Regions from separate parts of the Micromonospora sp. NPDC023644 genome, predicted to be linked through region 2. Evidence: riboswitches for the same ligand, from Rfam matches in the RefSeq annotation. Region 2 holds a riboswitch; each other region holds the start of a gene.
The links. Region 2 has a riboswitch for cobalamin ahead of AB0G08_RS10750 (ABC transporter substrate-binding protein). Riboswitches for the same ligand answer to the same signal wherever they lie in the genome.

Region 1 (10,256 bases), on a different contig from region 2:
GCACGGCGATGCCGGCCACCCGGGCGGCCCGTTCCGGGTCGGCCGCGTACGTGGACAGCCCGTCGGCGTCGATCTTCTTGAACGAGAACGGCACGGTGACGATCCGGCCGTCGAACTCGGGGATCGCCACCTGCATCGCGGCGTCCAGCGGGGACAGCCCGGCGTCGCTGGCGGCCCACTGCTCGCGGGTGCTGGTCAGGCAGAGCGCCTGGATCACCGGCACGTCCAGGGCGGCGAGCGCGCCCACGTCCCAGGCGTCCTCGTCGCCCCCGCCGGAGGCGTCGGCGGCGACCGTGCCGCCGGCGGCGAGCACGGTGACCAGCAGGGCGTCGCAGCGGGCGAAGAGCCCGAGCGGCCCCGCGCCGGCGGTGAGGCCGCGCAGCGAGCCGCAGTAGATGGGCAGCGGGTCGCCGCCGGCCGCGTCGACCGCGTCGGCGAGGACGTCGACGAACCCGGTGTTGCCGGCGAGGGCGTGCGCCCGGTAGAAGACGATCCCGACGGTCGGCCGGTCCGGCCGCGCGGGCCGCTCGCCGTGGATGCCGTACGTCGGGGTGGGCGCGGGCGGGTCGAACCCCTCGCCGGTGAGCAGCACCGTGTCGGAGAGGAACCGGGCGAGCTGGGCGAGGTTCTCCGGCCCGCCCTCGACCAGGTAGGCCAGGGCCTGGGTGGCCACCCCGGAGGCCACGGTGGAGGCCGCCATCAGCTCCGCGTCCGGCACGTTCTCGCCGCCGAGCACGACCGTCGGCACGCCGGAGGCCAGCACCGCGGCCAGCCCGTCCGGCCACGCCTGCCGGCCGCCGAGCAGGCGTACGACGGCGAGGTCGACGCCGTCGAGCAGCGCGGGCACGGCGTCGGCGGCGACCCGGGCCGGGTTGGCGAGCCGGTAGTCGGCGTCGCTGGCGCGGGCGGCGAGCAGGTCGGTGTCGGCGGTGGACAGCAGCAGGATGCGCACGGGCGGCTCCGGAGAGTGACACCCGGGTCGGCGCGGGGCCGATCGGGCGATGCGGGGGTGGGCGCGGTTCAGCGGTGCAGGCGGGCCGGGATACGGCTCAGCGGTGGGCCGGCGGGGTGGCGCGGCCCGGTGCGGGCGTCAGGAAGGGGCGACGCGGGCGCGGCCCGCGGCAGAGCAACCGGCGGCGGGCACGACACGGCCGACGGCGGGCAGGCCGCAGCTCACGGCGAGGCCGAAGATGGGCACGGCGTGGCCGGACGGGGCTGCGAAACGGCGGCTGCTCACCGGCGCGCTGCCGCGCCGGGGCACGATGCGACGATGATCGTCGATGGCGGAGACGCGGTGCGTCATCGGGTCCTCCTCGGGTGTCCACGCCCTGGGGTCACTCCCGACGGCCGAAGTATCCTGGCTCCCGGATCGACGCTCTCCCCCGGCCTTCCAACCGCACACACACGGCCGTGACTCGCGAGGGGGGATCGCTCCCCGGTGACAGTGGCGGGACCGCGCCGGAATCGCACCGGCTTCCTTCACTGCCGTCAGGCCGCGAATGCTGCCACACCCCGGGGCCGCCGGTCAACGCCACCCCGTCCGGCCAGCGACCCGCCGCCCCGATCGACGAGAAACGATGGGATGATCCATTCGGGCGGGCTTTTGGCATTGTCGTCGGCCGATGCGACGTCGAGGTCTCCGAATGCGCGGGCGGTGGCCCCGAAACGCGCCCGGGGCCGACCCGTCCGGCAGCCGCCTGCGTCCCGGCACCCGCGTACCGTCGCCCTTCTCCAGCAGGCACGTTCCGGCGAACGGGAACCGCCCTTTCCCGCCCGACGTGCCGGCGGAGCGTTCACCACGGTCGACGTCACCTCACCGGTCGGCGGGCCCCGATTCGTGGCCCACGATCACCAGTCGCGCCCGGTCACGGATGGAGAGCATCGTCAGCAACCGGCCGATGCGCGGCCCCACGGTGCCCCGGCTGAGGCGCGGGTGCCGCTCGATCCCGGTGTCGGACATCCCAGGAATGATCACCGTCAACACCTCCCGTTCCCGCCGGGTCACCCCGTCGAGCCGGCCGGGACCCGCCGCGCCGCCGGCACCCGGGCGCACTCGGCGATGAGCCGACGGGTGACGCTCGAAGCCGGCAGCGCCTCGCCGTCGCCGGCCCCACGGCGCGCGGGCGTCCTTCCCCGTCAGGCCGGGTCGCCCGGCGCGGTAGGGCGCGACGCGGCCCACCAGGCGGCGGTCGCGGTGACCGCCACCATCGCGCTGAACAGGAAGGGTGCCCGCATGCCCAGGGCGGTGGCCAGCGCCCCGCCGGCGAGCGCCCCGAGCGCGGCGCAGCCGTAGGAGAGCATCCGGGAGGCGGCGACCACCCGACCGAGCAGGTCGCCGGGCACGAGGCGGTGCCGGACCGACAGCGCGGCCACGTTGAGGACCGCGAACGACGCGCTGGTGGTGACGACGACGACCGTTGCGGCGATCCGGTGCGGCGCGACGGCCAGGAGGGCCGGCGTCCCGGCCGTGACCGCCATCGACCAGGCCAGCACGGGACGATGCCGGAACCGGCCGATCAGCCGGTCGGCGACGAGGGAGCCGGCGAGCCCGCCGGCCGCGCCGGTCGCCAACAGCAGACCGAAGCCGAGCGGGCCGAGACCGAGGCTCTGCCGCGCGTACAGCACGAAGATCGCGAACCAGGCGCTGTCCGCGGCGGCGACTGCCGCACCGACGACCACGAGCGTACGGAGCACGGGTTGCCGGACCAGCCACCGCAGCCCGGCGAGCGCCCCGCGCCTCGCCGGGTCGGCGGCAAGGCTCCGCCCGTCCGCGTCGGCACCCGAGAGTCCCGGGCCGGGGCGGGCGAGACTCAGCGGCAGGGACAGCACGAGCATGACGGCCAGCGCGAGCGAGGCGCCGTTGACGGCGAAGGGCAGCGCCGCACCGATGACGAACAGCATCGCCCCGACCGGCGGACCGACGAACTCGTTGCCCACGATCTCACCCGCCACCAGACGACCGTTGGCCCGCTCGAGCTGGGCGTCGTCCACCAGACGGGGGATCACGGTCTGGGCGGTGGTGTCGCGCAGGGTCTCGCCGACACCGAGCAGGAAGGCGGCGGCGACCACGAGCGCGACCGAGGCCACGCCCGTCGCGACGGCCACGGCCACCGCCGCCAGCACCACGACGCGGCCGGCGTCGGCGGCGGCGATCAGCGCACGGGCCGCGCGGCGGTCGGCCAGCGCGCCGGCCAGCAGGCCGGTGACCAGCCACGGCAGGAACTGCGCCGCGGCCACTGCGGCGACCGCCACCGGGTTGTCGCTCAGCGCGGCGGCGAGCAGTGGAAAGGCGGCCACCCGGATGCCGTCGCCGAGGTTGGCCAGCGCAGCGGCGGTCCAGAACGTCCAGAAGGGACGGCCCAGGGACCGGGACCGATCAGCCATGCAGGGCACCATATCGCCCTCGATCGGCGGGCGGCGGACCCGTCAGCGGGCGCGACGCTCCGGGTGGGCGCGGTTCCAGGCGCGCATCCGCTCCGGGTAGCCGGTGCGGGCGGCCTCGTACAGCGGCACGGCGTGCCTGCGGGCGATCGTCCCGGCGGCGCGCGGCGAGCCGGTGCGGCGGCGGATCCACTCGCCGTCGTGGGCGATCGCGACCACGGTGGTGTCGGTCGCCGTGGTCTCCGGCTCCAGGTAGAACTCCACGCCCCGGCGGCTGGCGACGAACGCCTCCAGCGCGGCCAGGTCCTCGCGGGTCGCCTCCCGGTCGAGCTTCGTGGGGGTCGCGTCGGTGACGCGCGACCGTCGACTGAACCAGCCCATCCCCCGCTCTCCTCTCCTGGGCGTCCTCCCAGTGCAGCACCGTTTCCTGCGAGGCGGCTGCGAACGGGGTGTGAGTGCCCTGCCAGGGGTGGCGTCAGCGGGCCGGCGGGCGGGTGGCCGGCGGGCGGGTGGCCGGCGGGCGGGTGGCCGGCACCAGGGCGAGGGTGGGCAGCAGCAGCACCGGCACGACGAGCAGGGCGTGCAGCGTACCGACGCGGTCGCCGAGCAGGCCGAGCAGCGGCGGGCCGGCGAGGAAGGCCGTGTAGCCGATCACGGCGACCACGCTGACCCGGGCCGGCGCCCGACGCTCGTCGTCGGCCGCCGCGCTCATCCCGACCGGGAAGCCCAGCGACGCGCCGAGCCCCCAGAGCGCGACGCCGGCGACCGCCACCGGTCCGGAGTCGGCGAGCACCGCCACGCCCGCGCCGACGGTGGCGAGCAGGATCGTGGCCGACAGGACGCGCACCCGCCCCCACCGGTCCAGCGCGACGGTGCCCGCGGTGCGGCCCAGCGTCATGCCGACGACGAAGACGCCGAAGACCGCCGCCCCGGCCGCCTCGCTGAGGTCGTGGCCGTCGATGAACGCGACGGCCAGCCAGTCGTTGGCGCTGCCCTCGGCGAACGCCGACACCAGCACCAGCAGCCCGACGAGCAGGGTGCGCGGCTCCCGCCAGGCGGCCAGCAAATCGCGGCGGCGCTCGGCCGGGGCGGCCGACGCGGAGGCGGTGCCGCCCTCGGCCGCCGGCAGGAACGACCGGACGGCCAGCAGCGTACCGAGCAGCACCACCGCCGCCAGGGCGGCGAGGTGCGCGGCGACCGGCACGTCGAGGCGGGCCGCCCCGGCGCCGAGCCCGGCGCCGGCCACGGACCCGAGGCTCCACGCCGCGTGGAAGCGGGGCATGACCGTACGCCCCAGCCGTCGCTCGACCGCCGCGCCCTCGACGTTCATCGCGACGTCGCAGATGCCGGAGCCGTAGCCGAGGGCGCACAGTCCCACCGCCACCCCGGCCAGGGATCCGGCCAGGGCGGCGACCCCGGTCACGGTCAGCCCGGCCGCGACGACCACGGTGGAGAGGGCGACCGTGCGGGCCGACCCGAGCCGCTGGGCCACCAGGCCGGCGGTGGGCATCGCGAGCAGCGCGCCGACGGACATGGCGAGCAGGAGCAGCCCGAGCCGGCCCGCGCTGAGCCCGAGCGCGTCGCGGGCGGCGGGCACCCGGGAGAACCAGGTGGCCACCGCCAGTCCGTTGAGCGCGAACACCACGGCCACGCCGGTGCGGGCGGCCAGCACCGCCCGGGGTACGGCCGGGATCGGCGCGGCGGGCGGGGCGGCGGTGTGGCTCACGACGGCGGTCCTCTCGCCTCGGGTCGGCTGCCGCCCGATCACACCCCTGAGAGCGCTCTCAGAGCAACCCGACCGCACCCCTTACCGTCGGCGCGCCGAAGGGGGATGATTCGGGTCGACCGTCCACGCGCGGCGGCCGACCACGGGGAGGACCGGGATGACGACGACACACCGACCACCGACCCTGGAGGACGTCGCCCGGGCGGCGGGGGTCTCCCGGGCCACCGCGTCGCGGGTGATCGCCGGCACGGGCTACGCCTCCCCCGCCGCGCGCGAGCGGGTGAACGTCGCCGCCGACCGGCTCGGCTACGCGCCGAACCTGGCCGCCCGCGCCCTGGTCCGGGGCACCGGCGTCCGGCTGGTGGTGGCGGTGACCGGCACCGCCGCGACGGTCCTCGACGACCCGTACGTCCACCGGGTGCTCGGCGCGTGCGCCCGGGTCTGCGCGCCGCACGGGCTCGGGGTGACGCTGCACTGGCTGCCCACCCGGACGCCCGGCGAGGTGCGCCGGCTGGCCGAGGACCGCGGCGTCGGCGGGATCATCCTGATCAACACCACCGAGGCGGTGCTGGCCGCCGTCCCGGCGGGGCTGCGCGGCCGGGTGGCCTCGATCGGCATCGGCTCCGCCCTCGTCCCGGCCTTTGACGTCGACAACGGCGGCGGCACCGGGGCCGTGGTCCGGCACCTGTACGCCACCGGGCGCCGCCGCATCGCCATGGTGACCGGGCCCCGCTGGCTGTCCTGCGCCGGTCGCTCGGTCGGCGCGTACCGGCGGCTGGTGCGCGACGCCGCCCTGCCGGAGCGGCTGGTGCCGGGGGACTTCAGCGCGGAGCGCGGCCGGGCGGCGGCCCGGGAGGTGCTGGCGCGCTGGCCGGACACGGACGCGATCGTCGGCAGCAGCGACGCGACCGCGCTCGGGGTGATCGACCAGTTGCGCGGCGACGGCGTCCAGGTTCCCGGCGACGTCGCGGTGACCGGCTTCGACGACATCCCGCTCGCCGCGATGACCACCCCCGCGCTGACCACGGCGACCCACCCGGTGACGCAGATCGCCACGGCGGCGGCGACGGCCGTGCTGGACGGGCGGCCGGTCCCGCCGGCGACGATGTTCCCGTCCCGGCTGGTCCGCCGGGTGAGCGGATGAGCCGCCCGGGAAGAGGGAGGCACGCCGGTGCAGGGGCCACGCCAGCCCGAGGCCGCCCCGGTGGGATTGGTCGACGGGCTGGCGGGTAACCGCCCGCGCATGCCCGCCCAGGACGAGGAGCGGTGATCCCGTGGCCGAACCCGCCCCGCCGCACCGGCAGCCGGAGGAGAACTCCCGGCACGGCCGCCTCAGGGCCCGTCCGGCGCCGCCGACCGCCCTGGCCGCCGCCGGGCTGGCGTCGCTGACCGACCCGCGGGGCGCCCCGCTGGCGATGGTGTACGCCCCGCCGCCGGTCGACGGCCCGCCGTACCGGCTGGTGCTGCTCCTGCACGGCGCGGGCGGCTCGGCCCGGCAGGGGCTGGACCTGCTGCTTCCGGTAGCCGACGCGCACCGGCTGCTGCTGGTCGCCCCGAAGGCGGTGGCGAGCAGCTGGGACCTCATCGTCGAGGGCTTCGGGGCGGACGTCCGACGCATCGACGAGCTGCTGGCCACGGCCTTCGCCGGCTACCCCGTGGCGCGGGTGGCGTTCGGCGGGTTCTCCGACGGCGCGTCGTACGCCCTCTCCCTGGGCCTGACCAGCGGCGACCTGGTCGACGCGGTGGTGGCCTTCTCCCCCGGCTTCGCCGCGCCGCTGGTCACCCACGGCCGGCCCCGGATCTACGTCTCGCACGGCGCGCAGGACCCCGTCCTGCCGGTCGACGTGTGCAGCCGCCGCCTGGTCCCCCGGCTGCGCTCCCTCGGCTACGACGTCACCTACGACGAGTTCCCGGGCCCCCACGAGATCCCGGAGACCATCCGCACCCGCGCCGCCACCTGGCTGACCCCCTGACCCCCGCCCCGTCGATCATGGAGTTGTGGTGGGCGATGTGGGATGGTCTGCGGCTTTTGCCGAGCACCACGACTGCATGATCGACGCGGAGCGGGCCGGCGGGGGGAGTGGCTAGGATTCGGGGGTGGATCCGCTGACCGGGCTGTTGGACGGGCCCCGGGCCCGGGGCGCCTTCCTGCTCCGGTCGATGCTGGAGCCGCCGTTCGCGCTGCGCATCGAGGACCGTGCCCCGCTGACCGTGGTGGCCCTGGTCCGTGGCGCGGCGTGGGTGGTCCCCGACGACGGCGGGCCGGTCGCGCTCGGGCCGGGCGACGTGGCGGTGCTGCGCGGCCCGGACGGCTACCTCGTGGCCGACGACCCGGCCACCCCGCCGCAGGTGGTCGTCCACCCCGGGCAGCGGTGCACCACGCTGTGGGGCGAGCCCCTGGCCGAGTCGATGGCGCTGGGCGTACGCACCTGGGGCACGGGCACAAGCCGCTCCACGGTGCTGCTGACCGGCACCTACCAGCTGCCCGGCGAGCTGAGCCGGCGGCTGCTGACCGCCCTGCCGCCCCTGTTGGTGGTCGGCGGCGAGGAGTGGCGCAGCCCGCTGGTGGCCCTGCTCGCCGACGAGGTCACCCGGGACGCGCCCGGGCAGGAGGCCGTCCTCGACCGGCTGCTCGACCTGGTGCTGATCGCCGCGCTGCGGACGTGGTTCGCCCGCCCCGGCGCCGCGCCCGCCTGGTACGTCGCCGCCGCCGACCCGGTCGTCGGCCCGGCGCTGCGGCTGCTCCAGAACGACCCGGCCCGCCCCTGGACGGTCGCCTCCCTCGCCGCCGAGGTCGGGCTCTCCCGGGCGGCGCTGGCCCGGCGCTTCACCGAGCTGGTCGGCGAGCCGCCGATGACGTTCCTCACCGGGTGGCGGCTGGCGCTCGCCGCCGACCTGCTCCGCGAGCCCGACGCCACCCTGGGCGCGGTCGCCCGCAAGGTCGGCTACGGCAGTCCCTTCGCGCTGAGCAGCGCGTTCCGCCGGGTCCACGGCGTCAGCCCCCGCGACCACCGCCTCGCCCGCTGACCACCACGGACGGGTCGCGCGCTGGCTGCCACGACGGGTCGCCCTGACCGCCCGGACAGGGCGCCCGCTGACCGCCCGGACGGGTCGTCCTGACCGCCACGGACGGGTCGCGCGCGAGTCGGTGACTCCGGGCGGGTCCCGAGCGGCGACGGCGGCCGCTGAGGTGCGGGTCGGGTCACGTCGATGGACGGTTCGGGCGTAGCCGGTTGGGGAAAGTGTCCCCGGCGGGACGATGAGGGGCAGGGCACGGCGGCTGCTTGCGACCCGGAAATCAACTCGGGGACAGGGGGCCGGACGTGGAATCCGAGCAGCACATCGGACCGGCGGACGCCGGGGCGTCCGTCCACGCCCTCTTCGCCGGTGACGACCCGACCAGCGCCGCGCACCGGGCGACCGACTGGGCGGCCACTCCCCTGGGTCCGGTGGAGACCTGGCCGCCGGAGCTGTGCGCGGCGGTGCGCACGGTGCTGCCGTCGAAGATCCCGATGCTGCTGTGGTGGGGCACCGAGCTGGTGCAGATCTTCAACCACGCGTACACCCCGGTCCTCGGCGACAAGTACCCGGCCGCCATCGGCCAGCCGGGCGCGGAGTGCTGGCCCGAGGTCTGGGCCGAGCTGGGCCCGCTGACCGACCAGGTGCTCGCCGGCGACGGCGCCACCTACGCCGAGAACCAGCTGCTCCTGCTCGACCGGCACGGCTACCTCGAGGAGACGTACTGGACCTTCTCCTACAGCCCCGTGCGCGCCGGGCACGACCGGATCCCCGGCATCTTCGTGGCCACCACGGACGTCACCGCCCGGGTGCTGGGCGACCGGCGGCTGGAGACGCTGCGCGAGCTGGGCTCGGTCTCCATCGCGGCGGCGGACACCACCCGCGACGCCGTCCGGGCGTCGGCCCGGGTCCTCACCGGCAGCGCGGCCGACCTGCCCGCCGCGATGATCTACCTGCGTCCCGAGGGCGCGCCGCCGGGCAGCGACCCGGCCGGCCCCGCACCGGGCGGCAGCCCGTGGTCCGACGGGGACGACCTCGTCCTGGCCGCCTCGGTCGGCGTGGCCGACGACGACGCCGCCGCGGGCCCCGGCTGGCTGGCGGAGATCGACGAGGTCGCCCGCACCGGCCGCCCCGCGCGGGTCCGGGGAGTGACCCTGCCCGGCGACCCCCGCGCCCAGGCCGGAGCCATCTCCGGGGTGCCGGTGGACGAGGTGGTGGTGCTGCCCCTGCTGGCCACCGGGCACGCCCGCCCGGCCGGCGTGCTGGTCGCCGGCATCAGCCCCTTCCGGGAGCTGGACCAGGCGTACCGGGGCTTCCTCGACCTGGTCGCCAATCGGGTCTCGACGGCGCTGGGCGACGTGCTGGCGTACGAGGCCCAGCGCCGCCGCGCCGCCGCGCTGGCCGAGCTGGACGCGGCGAAGACGGAGTTCTTCACCGACGTCAGCCACGAGCTGCGCACCCCGCTGACGCTGATCGCCGGGCCGGTGCGGGAGAGCCTCGCCGACCGGCGGGAGCCGCTCCCACCGGGCCAGCGCGAACGCCTGGAACTGGTGCACCGCAACACCGGCCGGCTGCGCAAACTCGTCAACGACATGCTCGACTTCGCCCGCCTGGAGAGCGGCCGGCTGGACGCCGAGCGGGCGGAGACCGACCTTCCGGCGCTCACCGCCGGGGTCGCGGAGTCCTTCGCGTACGCCATGCGCCAGGCGGGGCTGAGCTACCGGGTCGAGGTCGAGGCGCTGCCGCGCACCGCGTACGTGGACCGCGACATGTGGGAGAAGGTGGTGGTCAACCTCCTCTCCAACGCCCTGAAGTACACCCTGTCCGGGGCGGTGCGGCTGCGGCTGCGAGGCGACGACGAACGCGTCACGCTGACCGTCGACGACACCGGCGTCGGCGTCCCCGCCGACCAGCAGCCGCTGCTGTTCCGCCGCTTCCACCGGGTGAAGGGTGCCGCCGGGCGGTCGCAGGAGGGCACCGGCATCGGGCTGGCGCTCGTGCAGGAGATGGTCCAGCTGCACGGCGGTGAGGTCAGCGTGCGCTCGGTCGAGGGCGAGGGCTCGACGTTCACCGTCCGGCTGCCGTACGGCCGGGCCACCGCCACGGCCACGGCGCCTCACGAGCCGGCCCA
Region 2 (10,256 bases):
TGATCGAGGACCCGGCGGCGGCCGAGGCGTCGCTGGACCCGATGCGGGCCCGGCTGCTGGCCGCGCTCGCCGAGCCGGCCTCGGCGACGATGCTCGCCGCCCGCGTCGGCCTGCCGCGGCAGAAGGTCAACTACCACCTCCGGGCGCTGGAGCAGCACGGCCTGATCGAGCTGGTGGAGGAGCGCCGCAAGGGCAACGTGACCGAGCGGGTCATGCGGGCGACCGCGGCGTCGTACGTGATCTCGCCGGTGGCCCTCGCCGCCGTGCGGCCCGACCCGGCGCAGTCGCCGGACCGGCTGTCGGCGCGGTGGCTGCTGGCGCTGGCCGCCCGCCTCGTGCAGGACGTCGGCGCGCTCGTCACCGGCGCCGAGCGGGCGAAGCAGCGGGTGGCGACGTTCGCCGTCGACGGCACCGTCCGGTTCGCCTCGGCGAGCGACCGGGCGGCCTTCGCCGAGGAGTTGGCCGCCGCCGTCACGGCCCTGGTCGGCAAGTACCACGACGAGCGCGCCCCCGGCGGCCGCGACCACCGGGTGGTGGTCGCCCTGCACCCCAGCGCCGACCCCGACGACAGCACCGCAAACGAGGAGCACTGACATGGGACACCACTTCGAGCTGCGCAAGGACGTCGAGCTGGCCGCCACGCCCGAGCAGGTGTGGGAGGCCATCGCCACCGGTCCGGGCATCGACTCCTGGTTCATGGGCCGCACCGAGGTCGAGCCGGGCGAGGGCGGCCGGACCCGCCTGACGATGGCCGGTCAGGTCGAGGAGTCGACGATCACTGTGTGGGAGCCCGGGAAGCGGCTGGCCGACCGCACCGAGCCGGCCCCGGACGGCACCTTCATGGCCATGGAATACCTCATCGAGGGCCGCGAGCAGGGCAGCACGACCCTGCGGCTCGTCCAGAGCGGCGTCCTCGGGGACAACTGGGAGACCGAGTACGAGGCGATGGGCATCGGCTGGGACATGTACCTCGGGACGCTGGCCGCGTACCTCGCCCACTTCCCCGGCCGGACCGCGGCCCCGGTCTCGGCGTTCCGTCCGGACGCCGGCGGCACGGACCGGGTGTGGGCGGCCGTGGCCGAGGCCTTCGGCGTCGCCGGCCCGATCGCCGAGGGGGACCGGGTCCGGTTCACCGTCGGCGGCCTGCCGCCGATCGAGGGCGTCGTCGACCTGGCCGGCCTCCCGACCTATGTCGGCGTCCGCACCGCCGACGCGCTCTACCGGTTCCTCTACTCCGGCGCCGAGCGCGGCGACGCCCTGGTCCTCGGCCACCACGTCTTCGCCACCGGGCAGGACCCGGCCCGGGCCGAGCGGGCCTGGCAGGACTGGCTGGCCGCCCTTCCCGTCGGCTGACCCGACGACAGGAACGCCCGGCGGACGGGCCCGGCCCGGACGCGCGGCGGACGGGGGCCGATCCGGACGCCCGGCAGGCGCTGCCCGGTGGGAGCACGGGCCGGCCCCGCCGGGCGTCCGGGTGTGGTCAGGGCGTGAGCGTCCGGGTGTGGTCAGGGCGTGAGGACGAGGCGCCCGCGCAGGCCGCCCCCGGCGAGGCGGTCGTGGGCCACGCCGACCTGGTCCAGCGGCAGGGTGTCCGCGACGCGCGGGCTGAGCCGTCCCGCGCCCACCAGCGCGGCCAGTTCGGTCAACCGCGCGCCGTCGGCGAACACCTCCTGCACGACGACGCGCGTGGCCCGCAGGGGCGGCGGCGCGAACGGTGCGACCAGGGCCACGAAGGTGCCCTCCGGCCGCAGCGCCTCGTGCGCCGCGACACCGACCACCGCGGCGTCGACCACCGCGTCGACGCCACCGGGCACCTCGCGGCGTACGGCCTCGGCGAGCCGTTGTGTGCGTGGCACGAACCAGGTCGCGCCCAGGCCGCGGACGAGCGCTTCGTCGTCGGAGTCGGCGACGGCCACGGTGCGCACGCCCCGCATGGCGGCCAGTTCGAGCAGCAGCCCGCCGACGCCGCCCGCGGCGCCGGTGACGAGCAGTGTCTGCCCGGCGCGCAGGCCCGTGAGGGTGAGCGACCGGTCGGCCGTGAGCCCGGTGAGCGGCAGGGCGGCGGCCCGCACGGCGGGGACGCCGGCCGGCGCCGGGGCCACCGCGCGGTCGTCCAGGACGACGTACTCCGCCTGGGTGCCGCCGGCCGACAGCACGTCGCGCAGGCCGATCACCTGGTCCCCGGCGGCGAACCGGGTGACGCCGGGGCCGACCTGGTCGACCTGCCCGGCCACGTCCCAGCCGAGCCACACCACCGGGGCGGGGGCGAGCAGGCCGGCCTCGCTGAGCGCCCCGTTGCGGGTGGACAGGTCGATCCGGTTGACCGCCGCCGCGGCCACGCGGACGCGCACCTGGCCGGGCCCGGCCTCCGGCACGGGTACGTCGACGATTTCCAGGACCTCGGGGCCGCCGAAGCGGCGTACGGCAACAGCCTTCATGCGGCTCACGCTAGGGCTGCTACTCTCCGGCGGTAAGTAGGTACCCGAAGGTGCGTAACCCTCCCGGAGGTCCGTCATGGCGACCCTCAGCGCCGCGCAGCTGCGGGAGCACCAGCGCGACGAGTACAACGCCTTCCTCGCGCAGTGCCCGGGTCACCAGCTGCTGGCGACGCTCAGCGACAAGTGGGTGACGCTGGTCCTCGCCGCCCTCGCCGACGGGCCCCTGCGCTACAGCGACCTGAGCCGCACCATCCCCGGCGCCAGCCAGAAGATGCTGACCCAGACGCTGCGCAAGCTGGAACGCGACGGCCTGCTCACCCGCACCGTCACGCCGTCGGTGCCGGTGCGCGTCGATTACGGGATCACCGCGCTGGGCCGTACCCTGCTTCCGATCCAGCAGGCGATCAAGAACTGGGCCGAGACGCACATCGAGCAGGTTCATCGCGCCCGCGCCGCGTACGACCGCGGCGCCGCCGGCTGACCGTCGCGCTCCGCGTGGACGGGGTGTGGCCTGGGCGACACCGCCGGGCCACGCTTGTTGCATAAGACTGGCAATTGCGGAATGCTGGCGTTAGTGGCCGGCTGCCCCGGCGCGCGATGATCAAGCCATCGCCGGGGCGTCCGCCCGCTCGTGACCGTGGACCGCTGCGGGCACGGTCGGCCAGACCAGGACGCCGACCTGGCGTGACGCCGGGCGGTCGTGCGGAGAACAGACCCGGGAGCATGTGATGGGTACGCCTGTGTCCAAGCGCGTGACGGCGATCGCCGTCGCCGGGGTCCTCGCCGTGGCCGGTTGCTCCTCGCCGACGACCACGGCGACGGGCGCGGGCGGCACCGGCCCCCTCGTCGTGGCGACGGCGGGCGAGCCGGACGCGCTGAACCCGGTGCTGAACTACGGCGTCGACGGCAGCTCCCTGATCTTCGACGGGCTGGTCGCCCGCGACGCCCGCAACGAGCTGGTGCCGGCGCTGGCGCGGGAGCTGCCGACCGTGTCGGCGGACGGCAGGACCGTCACCGCGAGGCTGCGCGACGGCGTGCTGTTCCACGACGGCAGCCCGTTCACCGCACAGGACGTGGTCTTCACCTACCAGGCGGTGCTGAACCCGAAGGTCGACTCCACGCTCCGCTCCGACCTGGACATGCTCGCCTCGGTCACCGCGCCCGACCCGTCGACCGTGGTGTTCACGCTGAAGTACGCCTACGCGCCCTTCCCGCAGCGGCTGGCCCTGGGGATCGTGCCGGCGAAGGCCCTGGCCGGGCAGGACATCAACAAGGCCGAGTTCAACCGCAAGCCGGTGGGCACCGGCCCGTACCGCGTGACGTCGTGGACCCCGGGCGACCGGCTCGTGCTCGCGGCCAACGACAGCTACTGGGGCGGCAGGCCCGCCAACAGCGGCGTGGTGGTGGCGTTCGTCGCCGACGACAACGTACGCGCGCAGCGGATGCGGGCGGGGGAGTTCGACGCGGCGGAGCTGGCCCCGAAGCTGGCCACCGGGTTCGACGGGCAGGCCGGCTACCGGGTGCAGCGGGTGCCCACCGCCGACTACCGGGGCGTGATGCTGCCGATGGGCAACCCGGTCACCGCCGACCTCGCGGTGCGCCGGGCGCTGAACGCGGCGGTGGACCGCGCGGCGATGGTCACCGGCCTGCTCGGCGGGGCGGGCGAGCCGGCGTTCGGGCCGGTCCCGCCGACGTCGGAGTTCGCCGAGCCGACGATCGTCGGCAAGCCCGCCGCCGACCCGGCCGCCGCGACCGCCGCCCTCGACGCCGCCGGCTGGAAGCCGGGCCCGGACGGGATCCGCACCAAGGACGGCCGGCAGGCGGCGTTCACGCTCATGTACCCGGCCACCGACAGCCTCCGCAAGGAACTCGCCCTCGCGGTGACCGCCGACGCGAAGAAGGTCGGCATCAAGATCACCCCCGAGGGGCTGACCTGGGACGCGATCACCCCCCGGATGAAGAGCGACGCGCTCGTCATGGGCTATGGCACCCCGTACGACCCGGACTTCGTCTCCTACAAGCTCTTCGGCTCCGTCTTCGCCGGCCAGGGCTTCTTCAACCCCGGCTCCTACCGGTCGCCCGTGGTGGACAAGGCGTTGCAGGACGGCCGCGCCAACGCCGACCCGGCCACCCGCAGGGCCGCGTACGCCACGTTCCAGAAGCAGCTCGCCACCGACGTGCCGTGGGTGTTCCTCACCTACCTCCAGCACACCTACGTGGTGAAGGACGCGGTCGCCGGGGTGACCCCGCGGGTGGAGCCGCACGAGCACGACGTCGCCAGCAGCCTCTGGTGGAACATCCACACCTGGACGAGGAAGTCGTGACGACGCCCGCCCCGACGACCGCGCCGGCCCCGGCGAAGACCACGGCCCGACGCCGGACGCGCCGGATGGCCGGAGCCGGCAAGGTGGTCCGCCGGCGGCTGCTGGTGGCCGTGCCCATCCTCGCCGCCACCAGCGTCGGCATGTTCGCCCTCGGCGCGGCCTCGCCGATCGACCCCGCCCAGCAGTACGCGGGCGCGGCGGCGTTCACCACCAGCGAGGAGAACCTGGCGCAGATCCGCGCCAACTGGGGCGTCGACGACCCGCTGCCGGTGCAGTACCTGCGCTGGGTGGGCAACCTGCTCCAGGGGGACCTGGGCTGGTCCACCAGCCGCCACGAGCCGGTCACCTCCGTGCTCGCCGCCCGCGCCGGCTGGACCCTGCTGCTCGTCGGCGCCGCCCTCGCCCTCGTCCTCGTGGCGAGCCTGCTGCTGGGCACGCTGGCCGCGTACCGGCGCGGGGGCTGGTTCGACCGGGGGCTGCGCGCCACCGCGTACGCCGTGCAGTCGATGCCGGTGTTCTGGATCGGGCTGGCCGCGATCGCCCTGTTCGCCCTCACCCTCGGGTGGCTGCCGGCGGGTGGGCTCACCGACATCACCGCCACCGGCACCGACCCCGCCGACGTGGCCCGGCACCTGATCCTGCCGGTGGGCGTGCTGGCGATCGCCCAGACGCCGTGGTTCGTCCTGTTCATCCGGGACGCCGTCGCCGACAGCCTCCGCGACGACCACGTCCTCGCCGCCCGGGCCCGGGGCCTGCCCGGCCGCACCGTCCTGTTCGGCCACGCCCTGCGTACCGCGCTGCTGCCGTTCCTCACCCTCGTCGGCACCCACCTGCCGGAGCTCATCGGCGGCGCCGTCCTGGTGGAGACCGTGTTCTCCCTGCCCGGCCTCGGCGCGGTCACCGTCCAGGGCGCGCTGGGCAGCGACTTCCCGTTGCTGGCCGCCACCACCCTGGCCACCACCGTCGTGGTGCTGGCCGCGAACCTCGGCACCGACCTCGCCTACGCCGCCGCCGATCCCCGGGTACGCCTCGATGACTGACCTCGCCCTGCCCGTCCGGGTCCGACGGCCGAAGCCGCGTACGGGCCGGGTCGGTGCCGCCGTCGCCTGGACCGTGCTCGTCGGCGCGGGCCTGGCCTGCCTCCTCGCCCCCGTCCTCTGGCCGCTCGACGAGAGCGCGGTGGACCTGGCCAGCACCCGGCTCGCGCCCTCCTGGGCGCACCCGGCGGGCACCGACGACCTGGGCCGCGACGTGGCCCACCGCAGCCTCTACGGCCTGCGGGTCTCGCTGCTCGTCGGCGCGGTCGCCGCGCTCGTCGCCACCGTGATCGGCGGCCTCGTCGGCGCGGTGGCCGGCACCCTCGGCGGCTGGGTCGACCGGGTGCTGATGCGGGTGGTCGACACCATCGCGGCGCTGCCGCACCTGCTGCTGGGCATCTTCATCGTCGCGATGCTGCGGCCGAGCCTGGGCGCGGTGATCCTGTCGATCGGGCTGACGCACTGGCTCTCCACCGCCCGCATCGTCCGGTCCGAGCTGCTCAGCCTGCGCACCCGGCCGTTCATCGACGCCGCGATCTCCGGCGGCGCCAGCCGCGCCCGGGTGATCACCCGGCACCTGCTCCCGCACGTGCTGCCCCGGCTGGCGCTGGCCACCACGCTGATGGTGCCGCACGCCGTCTGGCACGAGACCGCGCTGTCCTTCCTCGGCCTCGGCCTGCCCCCGCACCTGGCCTCGATCGGTAACATGATCAACGACGGGCAGCGCTCCCTGCTCACCGGCGCCTGGTGGGCCAGCATCGTGCCCGGCCTGCTCCTCGTCGTCGTCACGCTGGCCCTGGCCGCCCTCACCGGCCGGTGGCGCGACCGCCTCGACCCGCGCGTACGAGCGGAGCTGAACCTGTGACCACCACCCGCGAGCCCACCGCCGGCACCGCCGCCCCTCCCGACCCCGCCGGTACCGTCGCGACGGCCGGCACCGCCGGGACGGTCGCCACGGCCGGCACCGCCGCCCCGGCGGACTCCGCCGGGACCGTGGCCACGGCCGACTCCGTCGGCACGGGCGGCACCGCCGCCGACGGTCGGCCCGGGCTGCTGGAGGTCGACGGGCTGACCGTCCGCTTCCAGCTCCGCGACGCCGTGGTGCAGGCCGTCACCGACCTGCACCTGACCGTCCACCCGGGCGAACTCCTGGCCGTGGTCGGGGAGTCCGGCTGCGGCAAGTCGGTCCTCGCGCACGCCCTGCTCGGCCTGCTCCCCGGCAACGCCGCCGTCACGGGCCACGCCCGCCTGCGCCCGCCCACCGGGGCGCAGACCGACCTGGTCGGCGCCTCCGAGCGTCACCTCGCCCGCGCCGTACGCGGCCGGGCGGTCGGGCTGGTGCCGCAGAGCCCCGCCACCGCGTTGACCCCCGTGCGGACGGGCCGGCGGCTGCTGGAGGAGACCCTGCGCGCCCACGGGCACACCCGGCGCGAGGCGCCCGCGGCGGCCGAGCGGGTCGCCGCCGACGTCGGCCTCGACCCCGCCGACCTCGACCGCTATCCCCACGAGCTCTCCGGCGGCATGGCCCAACGCCTGGCCACCGCCCTCGCGCTCGCCCCCGACCCGCCGCTGCTGCTCGCCGACGAGCCCACCACGGGCCTCGACCGACCCCTGGTCGACCACACCCTCGACCTGCTGCGCCGCCGCTGCGACGCCGGCGGCGCCGTCCTGCTCATCACCCACGACCTGGCCGCCGCCCGCCGGGTCGCCGACACCGTCGCCGTCATGTACGCCAGCCGGATCGTGGAACGACGGCCCACCGCGGAGTTGTTCGCGGCGCCCGCCCATCCCTACACCGCCGGCCTGCTCGACGCCCTGCCCGAACGGGCCTTCCGGCCGGTCCCCGGCCACCCGCCGATGCTCACCGACCTGCCCCCCGGCTGTGCCTTCGCCCCGCGCTGCGGCCGCGCCACCGACGTCTGCCGCACCCCGCCCGCGCCCTCGGCGGGCCCCCCGGGCCGGGTCGCCTGTCACCACCCGCTGACCCTGGGAGCGCCGGCATGACCAGCACCGCCGGAGCGCCGGCATGACCAGCACCGCGCTCGCCGCCCACCAGGTCACGGTCTCCTACGGCCGCCGGCGCGTCCTCGACGGCGTCGACCTGCGCGTCGCCCCCGGCGAGACGGTCGGCCTGCGCGGGCCCTCGGGCAGCGGCAAGTCCACCCTCGCCCGGGTCCTCGCCCTGCTGCACGCCCCCGAGGCCGGGCACGTCACCCTCGACGGCCACCGGGTGGCGGGCGCCCGGCACCGGCTGCCCGCCGCCGTCCGCACCCGCGTCGCGATCCTGTTCCAGAGCCCCCGCGCCGCCACCGACCCCCGGCTGGGCCTCGCCGACATCATCGCCGAACCGCTCCGCGCCACCGGCACACCCGAGGCGCAGGCGCGGGCCCGGGCGGCGGAGCTGGCCGACCTGGTCGGCCTCACGCCCGACCTGCTCGCCCGCCGCCCGCACGCGGTCAGCGACGGGCAGCTGCAACGCGCCTGCCTCGCCCGCGCGCTCGTGCACCGGCCGGACTACCTGCTCTGCGACGAGGCCACCGCCATGCTGGACGCCTCCACCCAGGCGCACCTCGCGGCCGTCGTCACCGACTACCAGCGGCAGCACGCCGCCGGGGTCCTGCTCATCACCCACGACCCGGCGCTGATGGCCCGCTGGGCCACCCGGGTGGTCGACCTGCCGACCCCGCCGCAGCCCTGACCGCCCCGGCGGAACGACCGTCCCTCATGGTGTTCGTCACCGTGACTTCCGGGCGGGCCGGCGGCTAGGGTGACGCTGCCGTGGTGTTCGGGAAGCCGGTGCAAGACCGGTGCGGCCCTCGCCACTGTGATCGGGAAGTTCGCGGCCCTCGTCGTAAGAGGTCACTGGGCGTCACACGCCTGGGAAGGCCGGCCACGGACGCACCTCCCGTCAGCCAGGAGACCGGCCACGGCACTGCGATGACCCGTCCACGAGGTGCTGGAAGGCGGTCCCGATGCGCGTGCGCGCTGTGCGGCCCACCCTGTCCCGGCGCGTTGCCGCGCCCCTGTCCGTCCTCGTCGTCCTGCTCGGCGGCTGCGCCACGGACGATCCGGCCACGACACCCCCGCCGTCCGCCGCCCCGGTCACGCTGACCAACTGCGGTACGCCGGTCACCGTCGCCGCCCCGCCCGAGCGGGCGGTGACCCTGAACCAGCCCGCCACCGAGATCATGCTGGCGCTCGGCCTGGCCGACCGGATGGCCGGCACGGCGTACCTGGACGACGCGATCCTGCCGGAGCACGCCGCCGCGTACGCCGCCGTGCCGGTGCTGTCGGACCGGTACCCGGCGAAGGAGAAGCTGCTGGAGGCGGCACCGGACTTCGTCTACGCCTCGTTCCACAGTGCCTTCGGCGACGAGGGCGTCGGCGACCGCGCCGCGCTCGCGGGACTCGGCATCGGCACGTACCTCTCGCCGGCCGGGTGCCCGAAGCGGCACCGGCCGGCGAAGCTGACCGTCGAGGACGTGTTCGCCGAGATCCGGGACGTGGCGGCCGTCTTCGGGGTGCCGGAGCGGGCCGAGCAGCTCATCGCCGACCAGCGGGCCCGGATCGCCACGGCCGCCGCCCGGATCGGCGGCGCGCGGGACGTGTCCGTGCTCTGGTGGGACGCCGGCACCGACGCCCCGAGCGTGGGCGCCTGCTGCGGCAGCCCTCAGATGATCATGTCGGCGGTCGGGGTGGGGAACGTGTTCGCCGACCTCAGCGGCGGCTGGGCCGACACCAGCTGGGAGGCGGTCGTCGACCGCGATCCCGACGTGATCGTGCTGGTCGACGCGGGCTGGGACGCGGCCGCCGCGAAGCGGGCCTTCCTCACCCGGCACCCCAGCCTGAAGGATTTGCCCGCGGTGGCCGGGCAGCGGTTCGTCGTCGTCCCGTTCTCGTCCACCTCCGCCGGGGTGCGCGTCGTGCTCGGCGTCGAGGCGCTCGCCGCGGGCGTGGCGCAGCTGCCCGCCGGGGCGGACCGCTGACCGCCGTGGCCGGCCGCGCCGCCCCCGGTCCGGCCCGCCGTACCGCCCCCGCCGGGGCCCGCGCGGCCCACCCGGTCGGCCTGGCGGCGCTGCTGGTGGCGTTGCTGGCCGGGCTGGTCGTGTCGATCGGCGCGGCCGTCACCGTAGGTCCGGCCGACATTCCTCTGTCGACGGTCTGGTCGGTCGTGGCCGACCGCCTGGGGCTCCCGCACGCCGAGGTGCCGCTGCTGCGCGAGCACATCGTCTGGCGGCTGCGCCTGCCCCGGGTGCTCGGGGCCGCCGCGGTGGGAGGCGGGCTGGCGGCCGCCGGCGCCGTGATGCAGACCGTCACCCGCAACCCGCTGGCCGACCCGTACCTGCTCGGGGTCTCCTCCGGGGCGTCGCTCGGCGCGGTCGCGGTCCTCGTCCTGGGCTTCGGCGGCGGGGTCGCCGCGCTCACCGGGGGCGCCTTCGCCGGGGCGCTGGCCGCGT
Region 3 (10,256 bases), on a different contig from region 2:
CCGGTCGGCCCCTGATGCGCGCGGCCGGGGCCCTGGAGGTGCCGGTCGGGGCGCTGCTCGAACGCCGGCGCGCCCGGCTGGCCTGGCCCGTGGCGCAGGGGGTGCCGGATGCGGTTTGAACCGGTCTCCGGCGACCCGCGCCGCCAGCTGCCCGGAGCCACCTCCACCGCGCCGCCACTCGCCCCGCCCAACGGGCGGCACCAACCCGTCCCGCTGCCGGTGCCGGTCACCGCGCCGCGGCCGGAGCCGCCGCCGCGCCCCCGGGTCGACTTCCAGGTGGTCCGCGAGCTGCGTCGGGAGCTCAGCGAGCGGCTCGCCCTGTGGCAGCGCGGCCGGGAGTTCACCGTCGACGAGGAGGACACCGAGCGCGCCCGGCTCGCGGTGGCGGTGGTGGCCGAGTACGCCGACGCGGTGCGCCGGGCCGGCACCCCGATGGCGGCCGGCGAGGAGCGGATCCTGCTCGACCAGGTGACCGCCGAGCTGGCCGGACTCGGCCGCCTCCAGACGCTGCTGGTCGACGACACCATCGAGGAGGTGCACATCCTCGGCTGCGACCAGGTGCGCGTCACTCGGCACGGCGGCGGGGTCGACTGGGTGGAGCCGATCGCCGACAGCGACGACGAGCTGGTGGAGATCCTCCAGGCGGCGGCCCGCCGGGCCGGGGCCACCGAGCGCTCGCTGTCGACGTCGAAGCCCACCCTGGACCTGCAACTGCCCGACGGCAGTCGGCTCGCCGCGGTGTTCCTGGTCAGCCACCGCCCGTACGCGGTGATCCGCAAGCACAACACGCTGGACGTGAGCCTCGACGACCTCGCCGGGGGACGGGGCGACCTGGACGAGATGATCGACCCGCTGGTGCGCGACTTCCTCCGCGCGTCCATGCGCGCCGGGCTGAACATCATGGTGGCCGGCCTCGCGGGCGCCGGGAAGACCACCGTCATCCGGGCGCTGATGGACGAGATCCCGGCCGACGAGCCGTACGTGCTGCTGGAGGAGAGCCGCGAGCTGCTGCCGGCCCGCCGCCGGCTCAAGCACCGGGCGGTGATGAGCTTCGAGGCCCGGGAGGGGCACGGCGAACGCGGGGCGGACGGCCGCCCGGCCGGCGAGGTGAGCATCGCCGACCTGATCCCGGTCTCCCTGCGGATGGGCGTGCTGCGGATCATCGTCGGCGAGGTCCGGTCCCGGGAGATCGTCCCGATGCTCCAGGCCATGACGACCAGTCGCGGCTCGATGTGCACCATCCACGCGCGTACGCCCGCCGGGGTGAGCGAGCGGATCATCGAGCTGGCGCTCGCGCACGGCCGGGAGATGACCGTCGACCAGGCCCGCCGCATGGCCGGCAACGCGCTGGACCTGATCGTCTACGTCACCGTCGAGGACGAGACCGCGATCGGCGGGCGCAAGCACCGGTTCGTCTCGCACGTCGAGGAGGTCATCGGGGTAGGCGACGGCAACCGGATCACCACCACCCAGGTGTTCGGGCCCGGGCCGGACGGGCGGGCCGTACCCCTGCACCTGCCCGAGCGGGTGCGCGCCCAGCTCCTCCGGGTCGGCTACGACGCCCGGCTGCTCAGCCGGTGGATCGAGGCCGGCACGGGCGCGTGGCGGCGGCCCCGGCACACCCGGCTCGGACGGCGGTGACGCCGGTGCTGGACAACGTCGAACTCGTCGCGGTGGCCTCCGGGGCCGCCTGTGTCGCGGGGCTGCTGCTGGCGGTCGTCGCGCTGGTCGGCACCCGCCGGCCACCCGGCGGGCCCGGCGCGGGCCGGGGCCTGGACCGCCTGTGGAAGGGCTCGGGCGCCACCGCGCGCGAGCAGCGGGCGCACCAGGCCCTGCTGGTGGGCGCCCTGGTCGCGGGTGCGTTGGCCTTCCTGGTCACCGGCCTGCCGGTGGTCGGCCTGCTGGTCGCCGTGGCCGTTCCGGGCGCCCCGTGGCTCTTCTCCGTCGGCAGGGCCGAGCAGCGGGCCATCGCCCGCATCGAGGCGGTCGGCGAGTGGACCCGCCGGCTCCGCGACGTCTCCGCCACCGGCCAGGGGCTCCAGCAGACGATCATCGGCACCGTCGCCACCGCGCCCGAGGAGATCCAGGAGGAGGTACGGCTGCTCGCCGCCCGCCTCCAGGCCGGCTGGCTGGCCCGCTCCGCGCTGCTCGCCTTCGCCGACGAGATCGGCGACCCGGTCTGCGACCAGGTGGTGGCCGCGCTGATCCTGCACGTGACCGACCGGGGCGAGCGCCTCGGCGACGTGCTCGGCTCGATCGCCGGGGCGGCGGCGGCCGAGGTGGCCACCCGCCGGGAGATCGAGGCGAAGCGCACCCAGCCGCGCTTCGCGGTCCGCTTCCTCACCGGGATGACCCTGGCCACCGTCGCGTACGGGCTGCTCAACACCGAGTACATCAGCCCGTACGGCACGCCCTTCGGGCAGCTCGTGATGGCGGCGCTCGGCGCGGCCTTCGTCGGCCTGCTGGCCTGGGTGCGGTCGATGAGCCAGCCCCGCCGGCCGGCGCGCTTCCTGCCCGCCCCCGACCCGGAGGAGGTGCTCGCGTGAGCGCGAGGAGTGAGCTTGCGAGCCCCGCAGTCGCGAACGAAAGGCAAGCCCCGTGAGCGCGAGGAGTGAGCTTGCGAGCCCCGCAGTCGCGAACAAAAGGCAAGCCGCATGAGTGCGATGGCCCTCAACTGGCAGCTCGCGGTCGCCGTCTCCGGCGGGGCGGCGGTCGGGCTCGGCGCCTTCCTGGTGGTCCGCGAGCTGGTGCCGGCCACCCCCGCGCTCGGGCCCGCGCTGCGCCGGCTGCACCAGCCGCCGGGCGGCGGGCAGCTCGCCGCGCCCGCGGACCGGCGGCTGGAGTGGCTCACCGGCCTGTCCCGCTGGCTGCGGCCACCGCACCGGCAGCTCGCCCTGATCGACCGGACCCCCGAGCAGTACGCCCTGTCGATGCTGCTCTCCGCGCTGATCGGGCTCGCCGCACCGACGCTGCTCGGCGCCACTCTGTTCGCCGTCGGCATCCGGCTGCCGGTGGTCGTACCCGTGCTCGGCAGCCTCGGGCTGGCGCTGCTCTGCGCCCTGATCGCGCACCGGTCGGTGCTGGACCGGGCGGACCGGGCGCGCGACGAGTTCCGCCAGGCGGTCTGCACCTACCTCGACCTGGTCGCCTTGCAGCTCTCCGCCGCGCACGGACCGGTGCAGTCGCTGGAGCGGGCGGCGGCCGTCTGCGACGGCTGGGTCTTCGACCGCATCTCGGAGGCCCTGCGGATCGCCCAGATGCAGATGCACTCGCCCTGGGACGAGCTGCGCGACCTCGCCGAGCGCATCGGCATCGCGGAACTGGGCGACGTCGGGGCGATCATGCGCTCCTCCGGCAGCGAGGGCGCGCAGGTGCACGAGACCCTGCGCAGCCGCGCCGACTCGCTGCGCGACCAGATCCGCACCGACAACCTGGCCCGGGCCGAGGGAGTGACCAGCCGGCTCGACATCCCCGGGGCGCTGCTCGTCTTCGTGCTGCTCGGCTTCGCCGTCTACCCGTTCATCGCCCGCCTCTGATCCACCCCGAGAGAAGGAGCACGTCATGTCCGTCATCAACCGCCTGCACGTCGCGCTGACGACACGCCTGGCCGAACTGCGCGAGGACGGCGAGCGGGGCGACAGCCCCGTACCCACCGCCGTGATCATCTTCGGCCTGGTCGCCGTGGCGATGGCGGTCACCGCCGCCGCCCTCGGCGCCGCGAACGACTGGATGGACAACATCCCCACCCACCAGGACCCGAAGTAACGCCGGGCCGTGCGCCGAGCAGACTCCGTACCGGGGCGCCGGGCGGTCGCCGCCACCCGGCGTCCCGGGGCGGCCGCCGCCCGGCACCCCGGTCCGACCGCCGCCGGGCGGCTCCGCTCCGCCGTCGCCCGGCGGCTCGCGGTCGGCGGGGTCGACCGGGGGGCCAATCCGGTCGAGCTGGCGGTGGTGATGCCGCTGATCCTGCTGCTGCTCTTCGCCTCGATCCAGGCCGCGGCCTGGTTCGTCGCCCGCTCCACCGCGCTCAACGCCGCGCAGAGCGCGGTCAACGCGCAGCGGCTGCACCAGGCGCCGGCCGGGGCCGGCGAGGCCCGGGCCACCCGGTTCCTGCGGGCCGCCGGCGGCTGGCTCGTCGGCTGGGACGATCCCGCCCCGAGCTGCCAGACCACGGCGACCGAGGTGACCTGCACGGTGCGCGGGCGGTCCCTGTCGGTCGTCCCCGGGGTCAGCTTCCCGGTGCGCCAGACCGCCCACGGAACCGTCGAACGGTGGACCACGCCGTGAGCCGTACCGCCGAGCGGGGCTCGGTCTCGATCGAGGTGGCGGTGCTCGCCCCGGCCTTCATCGCGCTGATCGTGCTGGCGGGCGTCGCCGGACGTACCGCCGTGGCGGCCGAGGCGATCGACGCCGCCGCCCACGACGCCGCCCGCGCCGCCTCGATCTCCCGGGACGCCCGCACCGCCCGCGCCGAGGCCCGGGACGCGGCCCGCCGGCAGCTCGACTGGCGCGGCCTGAACTGCGCCGGCACTCCCGAGGTGACGTTCAGCGGCGCGGTGGGCGGCGCCCCCACCAGCTTCGACGCGGCGTTCCGCAGCCCGGCCGGGCGGGAGGCCTCGGTCACCGTCCGGATCGCGTGCACGGTCTCCTACGAGGACCTGCGCCTGTCCGTCCTGCCGGCGATGCCCGCCGGCAAGCGCGTGTCGGCGAGCTTCACGTCGCCGCTGGACCGCTACCGGAGCCGGGGATGACCGCCGTCGCCGGCCGGCGCGACCAGGGCCGGGTGAGCATCTTCCTCGCGGTGGCGATGACCGGCGTCCTCGCCGTCATCGGCATGGCCTTCGACGGCGCGGGCCAACTGCGCACGCTGCAGCGGGCCGACAACCTCGCGGCCGAGGCCGCCCGCGCCGGCGGCCAGGCCATCGACCGGGCCACCGCCATCGCGGGCGGGCCGCCCCGAATCGACCGCCCTCAGGCCCGCCAGGCCGTCGCGGACTACCTCGCCGCCGCCGGTGCCGCCGGCCACACCGTCAGCTTCCCGGTCGTCGACGGGGAGACCCGGGTCCGCGTACGCGTCACCGTCACGCACCACAGATCCATGCTCGGCCTGTTCGGCTTCGACGAGACCGTCACCGTCTCCGGCGAGGCGACCGCGCGGCCGCTCACCGGGGCACCGTAGGAAGGGAAGGCAGCCATGGCCGCATCGGGGCGTTCCGCCGTACGACGGACCGGACGCATCCTGACCGGGTTCGGCGCGCTGGTCGTGCTCTGCGCGGTGCTGGCCGGCGCGCCAGTGGCGCTGCTCGCCCTGGCCGGCAACCCGTTGCCCGACCACCTGCCCACCGTCGCGGAGATCGGCTCGACGCTGACCAGCCGCGACGACGGGCGGCTCTTCCTGCGGGCCCTGGCGCTGGCCGGCTGGTTCGGCTGGGCCACGTTCGCCTTCTCCGTGCTGGTCGAGCTCTGCGCCCAGGCGCTGCGCCGGCCCGCGCCCCGGCTGCCGGGGATGAGTCGCCAGCAGCGGGCCGCCGCCGCGCTGGTCGGTTCGGTCGCGCTGATCCTCGCGGCCAGCCCGGCGGCGAGCGCGGCGACGGCGGTCGCCGGCCCGTACGCCCTGCCGGCGGCACCGGCCGCGTCCGCGCAGACGACCGGTACGGAGGCCGCCCGGTCCGCCCCGGTCGCGTACACCTGGTCCGCCTCGGCCGCTCAGGCCGCGCGACCACTCTCGGCCGCCCCGTCCGCCCCGACGGCTGTTCCGGTAGCCCGGCCCGCCTCGACCGCCTCCGCCGCTCCGGCCGCTCCGGACGAGGGCGGCGCGGTCTACCGGGTGGCCAGGGGCGACCACCTGGGCGCCGTCGCGCAGCGCTACCTGGACGAGTTCGCCGACTACCGGGAGCTGGCCGAGCTGAACCGGCTCGGCGACCCCGACCGGATCCACCCGGGTCAGCTGCTGAGGCTTCCCGGGGACGCCGAGGACCGGGGTGCCCGCCGGCACGCCACCGGCCGCCTCGTCGCCCGCCCGACCCCGCCCGCGCCCGCCCGACCGGCCCCGCAGCCGGCGCCCGGCCAGGCCGCTCCCGGGCGGGCGACGCCGCCCCCGCCGGCGGCGGAGGCCCCGGTGCCGCCACCGGCGGAGACGGACGCCGGTCAGGCCCCGACGGTGACGGTGGGAGCCGCCCGGGCCGGCGAGCCCGATCGGGTGAACCGACCCCTAGCGGTCTCCGCCGTCCTGGCGGTGGCGAGCATCGTCGGCGCGCAGATCGGCGCGGTCCTGGGCCTACGCCGCCGCCCGGGCCACGTGCCGGCCGGCGGGGCCCGGACCACGGCCGCCGCCCGCCGGGGCACCGCAACGCGCGGTGGCACCACCACGAGCGGGCGCGGCGCGGGTTACCGGGACACCGGCACCACCCCACGCGGCAGCGCGACCGCGGCCGACCGTGGCAATCAGGACACCGGCACCCACGACACCGCACGCCCGATCGGTCGGGGCTCTGGGCACCCCACCGGCCACGGTCGCGCGGGCACGACCGTCCCCGGCACCGCCACGGCACCCGGCGCTGGCACCCACGAGCGCGGACTGACCGGCCACGACCGGGCCCACCCGGGCTCGCCCCGCGACACCCCGATCGGCCGCCACCGCCGCCCCTGACCCCACCACCGCCCCGCACCCCACCGACACCGACACCGCCTCGGTGATCAAGAGGTTTAGTCATTCCAGGGAGATCGAACTCGACCCAAACCTCTTGATCGACAGCGGAGTGCCGGAAGGCACGGCGGCCGGCAGGCACGGCAGTCGGAAAGCCGGAAAGCCGGAAGGCACGGCGGCCGGCAGGCACGGCAGTCGGAAAGCCGGAAAGCCGGAAGGCACGGCGGCCGGCAGGCACGGAGGCCGGAAGGCACGAGGGCCGGCAGGGCGGGTGGCGTGCGGTCAGGGGAGGCGGGTCTCCAGGACGCCGTTGACGACGCGGGTCGGCAGGACCTGCTGGTCGTTGCCGGACGGGCCGTGCACGACCTCGCCGCCGTTGAGGCGGAACGCGCTGCCGTGCCACGGACAGACCACGCAGTCGTGCCCGTCGATCTTCTGCACCTCGCCCTCGCCCAGCGGACCGCTCTGGTGCGGGCAGCGTTCCAGCATCACGGTGACCTCGTCGCCGTGCCGGTAGAGGATCACCGAGACGTCGTCGACCTCCCGGGTGATCAGCTGGCGCTCCGGCAGGGCGGACATGTCCGCGATGGAGTGCCAGCCGTCGCTCATCCGGTGCAGCTCGGAGATGCTCTGGTTCACCTGCGCGCCCTGCTTGTACGCCAGGTGCCCGCCGAGGTACGCGCCCATGCTGGCGGCGCTGAGCCCGAGGAAACCGAGCGTACGGCCGAGGTTGTGCCGGCCGGTCATCCGGGCGGCCACCGAGCCGGCGTAGAACGCCAGGCCGACGCTGTTGGACGCGGCGTGCACCAGGCCGATCCGGCGCTGGTCGCGAGCCAGTGCCGCCCAGTCGTTGAGGCCGGCGACCGCGGCCGGGAGGGCGCTGACGGTGCCCACCGCGCACAGCGTGGTGGCGGCCCGGCGCTGCCCCGGCATCAGGTCCAGCACGGCGGTACTGATCCACGCGCCGACCGGCACCTGCACCATCGCCGGGTGCAGCGGGTGGCCCAGCCAGACGCCGTGCAGCAGGTCGCGGACCCGCTGTGGTCGGAGGGTGGCCTGGACGGCGCGCTGCAACCGGTCGCCGACCCGGTCCAGGCCGGATGCCTGCTCGATCTTCGTCAAGAGTGCTCGCACCCGTACCGACTTCCCGGCAGGAGCCGTCGCAAACCGGTCGGCCGTGACGGATCCGCAGCGGTACGTGACGAGGCCCCCGCCGACCCGTAACGGGACGCCCCGGGCACCGCCCCGCCGCGCTCGCGGACCCGCCACACCGACGCCGGCCGACCGGTCAGCCTCCGGCGCCCTCCGGCCGGTCAGCCCTGCGACGCAGGCGGGCTGCCCGGTCAGCCCTGCGATCCCGGCCGACCGGTCAGCCCTCCGGCGCCGTCCAGCGGTCGTGGTGGATCGCCTCGACCAGTGGGCGCTTCTGCCGCCAGCCGTGCCGGGCCAGGTCGGGTACGGACTCGAAGTGGGTGACCGGCCCGAGGCAGAGCCACGCCACCGGCCGGATCCCGTCGGGGATGTCGAGCAGGTCGGCGAGCCACGGCTCCCGGTAGAACGACACCCAGCCCACCCCGAGCCCTTCGGCGGTGGCGGCGAGCCAGAGGTTCTGGATGGCGAGGCAGGTCGAGTAGAGCCCGGTGTCGGCGATGGCGTGCCGGCCGAGCACGGCGGGGCCGCCCCGGGCCTGGTCGTGGGTGACCACCACCGACAGGGTCGACTCCAGGACGCCGTCGATCTTGATGCGGGCGAACCGTTCGGCCGCCTCCCCGTCGAGCGTCGCGGCGAAGGCGTCCCGCTCGGTGTGGACGTGCTCGTGGAAACGGCGGCGCAGCTCCGGGTCGCGCACCAGGACGAAGTCCCAGGGCTGCGAGTAGCCGACGCTCGGCGCGGCGTGCGCCGCCGCCAGCACCCGGTGCAGCGTCTCCTCGGGCACCGGCGCCCCGGTGAACTGGGCGCGTACGTCCCGGCGGCGGTAGATGACGTCGTACAGATCCAAGGCAGGCTCCCGCTGCGCTCGGCCCGCGCCACGTCGGACGCGGGCACCGGACGCGAGGCCGGTCTTCGGACTCCCGGATCGACGCCTGGCCGTCCGCCTTCCCGGCCCGGGCGGGCCAGTGGCTGCGCGTACGCGTGGACGGTGGCTCCCCGGTCACCGCGGCGGGCCCGTGCCGGATTCGCACCGGCTTCCCGATTCTCCCCGCTCGCGCGGGGCACCTCACATGATCGTGCCGTCGGGGATGCTAGCGCCGCCCGGCCCGCCCCGGTCCGGCGGGCGTGGAAATCCGGTCGCGGGCCGCCCCGTCCCCGGCCACTGTGGTCCGGGTGTACGCACTCTCCTCCCGCCCGCTGCCAGCCGCCCGGCCGGCGACCAGACTGACCGTCGCGCTGGGGCAGCCCCGGGCCGTGCCGCCCCCGCTGCTGATGCTGCTCGGCATGCTCTCCACCCAGGTCGGGGCGGCCGTCGCCAAGCAGCTCTTCGGCAGCACCAGCGCCGGCGGCACGACCACGCTGCGGCTCGGCTTCGCCGCCCTCATCCTGCTGGTCCTGGTCCGGCCGGGGCTGCGCCTGGGCTGGCGCACCGCCGGCCTGGTCGGGGCGTTCGGGCTGGCCCTGGCGGTGATGAACCTCGCCTTCTACGCGGCCCTGGAACGGGTGCCGCTGGGCGTCGCGGTCACCATCGGCTTCGCCGGGCCGCTGCTGGTGTCGCTCGCCGGCAGCCGCCGGCTCGTCGACGTGGCGTGGGCGGCGCTGGCCGGCGGCGGGGTGCTGCTGATCAGCGGGCTCGGCGGGACCGGGGTGGACCGGGTGGGGCTGCTGTGCTGCGTGGCCGTCGCGGTCGGCTGGGCGGGCTACGTGCTGCTCGGCAAGGCGGTCAGCGCCAGGGTGTCGGGCAGCCGGGGCCTCGCGCTGGGGATGGCCGTCGCCGCGCTGGCCGTGCTGCCGTTCGGGATGGCCGGCAGCGGCACGGCGCTGCTCGACCCGTGGACCCTCGCGCTGGGCGCGGCGGTGGCGCTGCTGTCGTCGGTGCTGCCGTACTCGGCGGAGATGGCGGCGCTGCGGCGGATGCCGGCCCGGGTCTTCGCGATCCTGCTCAGCCTGGAACCGGCGATCGGGGCGCTGGTCGGGCTGGTCCTGCTCGGCGAGCTGCTGGCCTGGCCGCAGGCGGCCGGCGTGGCCTGCGTGGTCGGCGCCGCGCTGGGCGCCACCCTGGTCCGCCCGGGCCGCCCCGACCCGCGCTGACACCCCTGGCGCCGCCGGCACCGCCGAAGGCATGCTGTCGGAATGGGGGTACGCGTCGAACGCGCCGCGGCGGTGACCACGGTGATCCTGGACCGGCCGGCGGCCCGCAACGCGGTCGACGGGCCGACGGCCCGGGCGCTGGCCGACGCGTTCCGCGCCTTCGAGGCCGACCCCGACGCCTCGGTGGCCGTGCTCTGGGGGGCCGGCGGCACGTTCTGCGCCGGGGCCGACCTGAAGGCCATCGGCACACCGAGCGGCAACCGGGTCGAGGCGCAGGGGGACGGCCCGATGGGCCCGACCCGGATGACGCTCAGCAAGCCGGTGATCGCCGCGATCTCCGGTCACGCGGTGGCCGGCGGGTTGGAAC

Region 1: linked by a shared signal. The riboswitch ahead of AB0G08_RS25870 (hypothetical protein) and the one ahead of AB0G08_RS10750 (ABC transporter substrate-binding protein) in region 2 are both predicted to bind cobalamin.
Region 3: linked by a shared signal. The riboswitch ahead of bluB (5,6-dimethylbenzimidazole synthase) and the one ahead of AB0G08_RS10750 (ABC transporter substrate-binding protein) in region 2 are both predicted to bind cobalamin.

The regions. Positions count from the first base shown of each region.
Region 1 is NZ_JBFABA010000053.1:25,117-35,372, reverse strand. Features, by position in the region: gene cobN (cobaltochelatase subunit CobN) at 1-952, opposite strand, end outside; gene AB0G08_RS25870 (hypothetical protein) at 1,091-1,303, opposite strand; cobalamin riboswitch at 1,351-1,480, opposite strand; gene AB0G08_RS25865 (hypothetical protein) at 1,814-1,960, opposite strand; gene AB0G08_RS25860 (MFS transporter) at 2,137-3,396, opposite strand; gene AB0G08_RS25855 (hypothetical protein) at 3,427-3,762, opposite strand; gene AB0G08_RS25850 (MFS transporter) at 3,857-5,107, opposite strand; gene AB0G08_RS25845 (LacI family DNA-binding transcriptional regulator) at 5,265-6,251, shown strand; gene AB0G08_RS25840 (phospholipase) at 6,382-7,080, shown strand; gene AB0G08_RS25835 (AraC family transcriptional regulator) at 7,205-8,134, shown strand; gene AB0G08_RS25830 (SpoIIE family protein phosphatase) at 8,431-10,256, shown strand, end outside.
Region 2 is NZ_JBFABA010000010.1:47,389-57,644, reverse strand. Features, by position in the region: gene AB0G08_RS10795 (helix-turn-helix domain-containing protein) at 1-593, shown strand, start outside; gene AB0G08_RS10790 (SRPBCC domain-containing protein) at 595-1,353, shown strand; gene AB0G08_RS10785 (NADP-dependent oxidoreductase) at 1,506-2,438, opposite strand; gene AB0G08_RS10780 (helix-turn-helix domain-containing protein) at 2,515-2,919, shown strand; gene AB0G08_RS10775 (ABC transporter substrate-binding protein) at 3,167-4,762, shown strand; gene AB0G08_RS10770 (ABC transporter permease) at 4,759-5,802, shown strand; gene AB0G08_RS10765 (ABC transporter permease) at 5,795-6,664, shown strand; gene AB0G08_RS10760 (ABC transporter ATP-binding protein) at 6,661-7,803, shown strand; gene AB0G08_RS10755 (ATP-binding cassette domain-containing protein) at 7,826-8,497, shown strand; cobalamin riboswitch at 8,562-8,743, shown strand; gene AB0G08_RS10750 (ABC transporter substrate-binding protein) at 8,772-9,785, shown strand; gene AB0G08_RS10745 (iron chelate uptake ABC transporter family permease subunit) at 9,791-10,256, shown strand, end outside.
Region 3 is NZ_JBFABA010000017.1:27,518-37,773, reverse strand. Features, by position in the region: gene AB0G08_RS15545 (ParA family protein) at 1-119, shown strand, start outside; gene AB0G08_RS15540 (ATPase, T2SS/T4P/T4SS family) at 109-1,641, shown strand; gene AB0G08_RS15535 (type II secretion system F family protein) at 1,602-2,546, shown strand; gene AB0G08_RS15530 (type II secretion system F family protein) at 2,664-3,536, shown strand; gene AB0G08_RS15525 (hypothetical protein) at 3,562-3,765, shown strand; gene AB0G08_RS15520 (TadE family protein) at 3,775-4,287, shown strand; gene AB0G08_RS15515 (TadE/TadG family type IV pilus assembly protein) at 4,272-4,751, shown strand; gene AB0G08_RS15510 (hypothetical protein) at 4,748-5,179, shown strand; partial or broken gene AB0G08_RS15505 (LysM peptidoglycan-binding domain-containing protein) at 5,195-6,310, shown strand; gene AB0G08_RS15500 (Rieske 2Fe-2S domain-containing protein) at 6,929-7,780, opposite strand; gene bluB (5,6-dimethylbenzimidazole synthase) at 8,016-8,645, opposite strand; cobalamin riboswitch at 8,684-8,882, opposite strand; gene AB0G08_RS15490 (EamA family transporter) at 8,972-9,889, shown strand; gene AB0G08_RS15485 (crotonase/enoyl-CoA hydratase family protein) at 9,932-10,256, shown strand, end outside.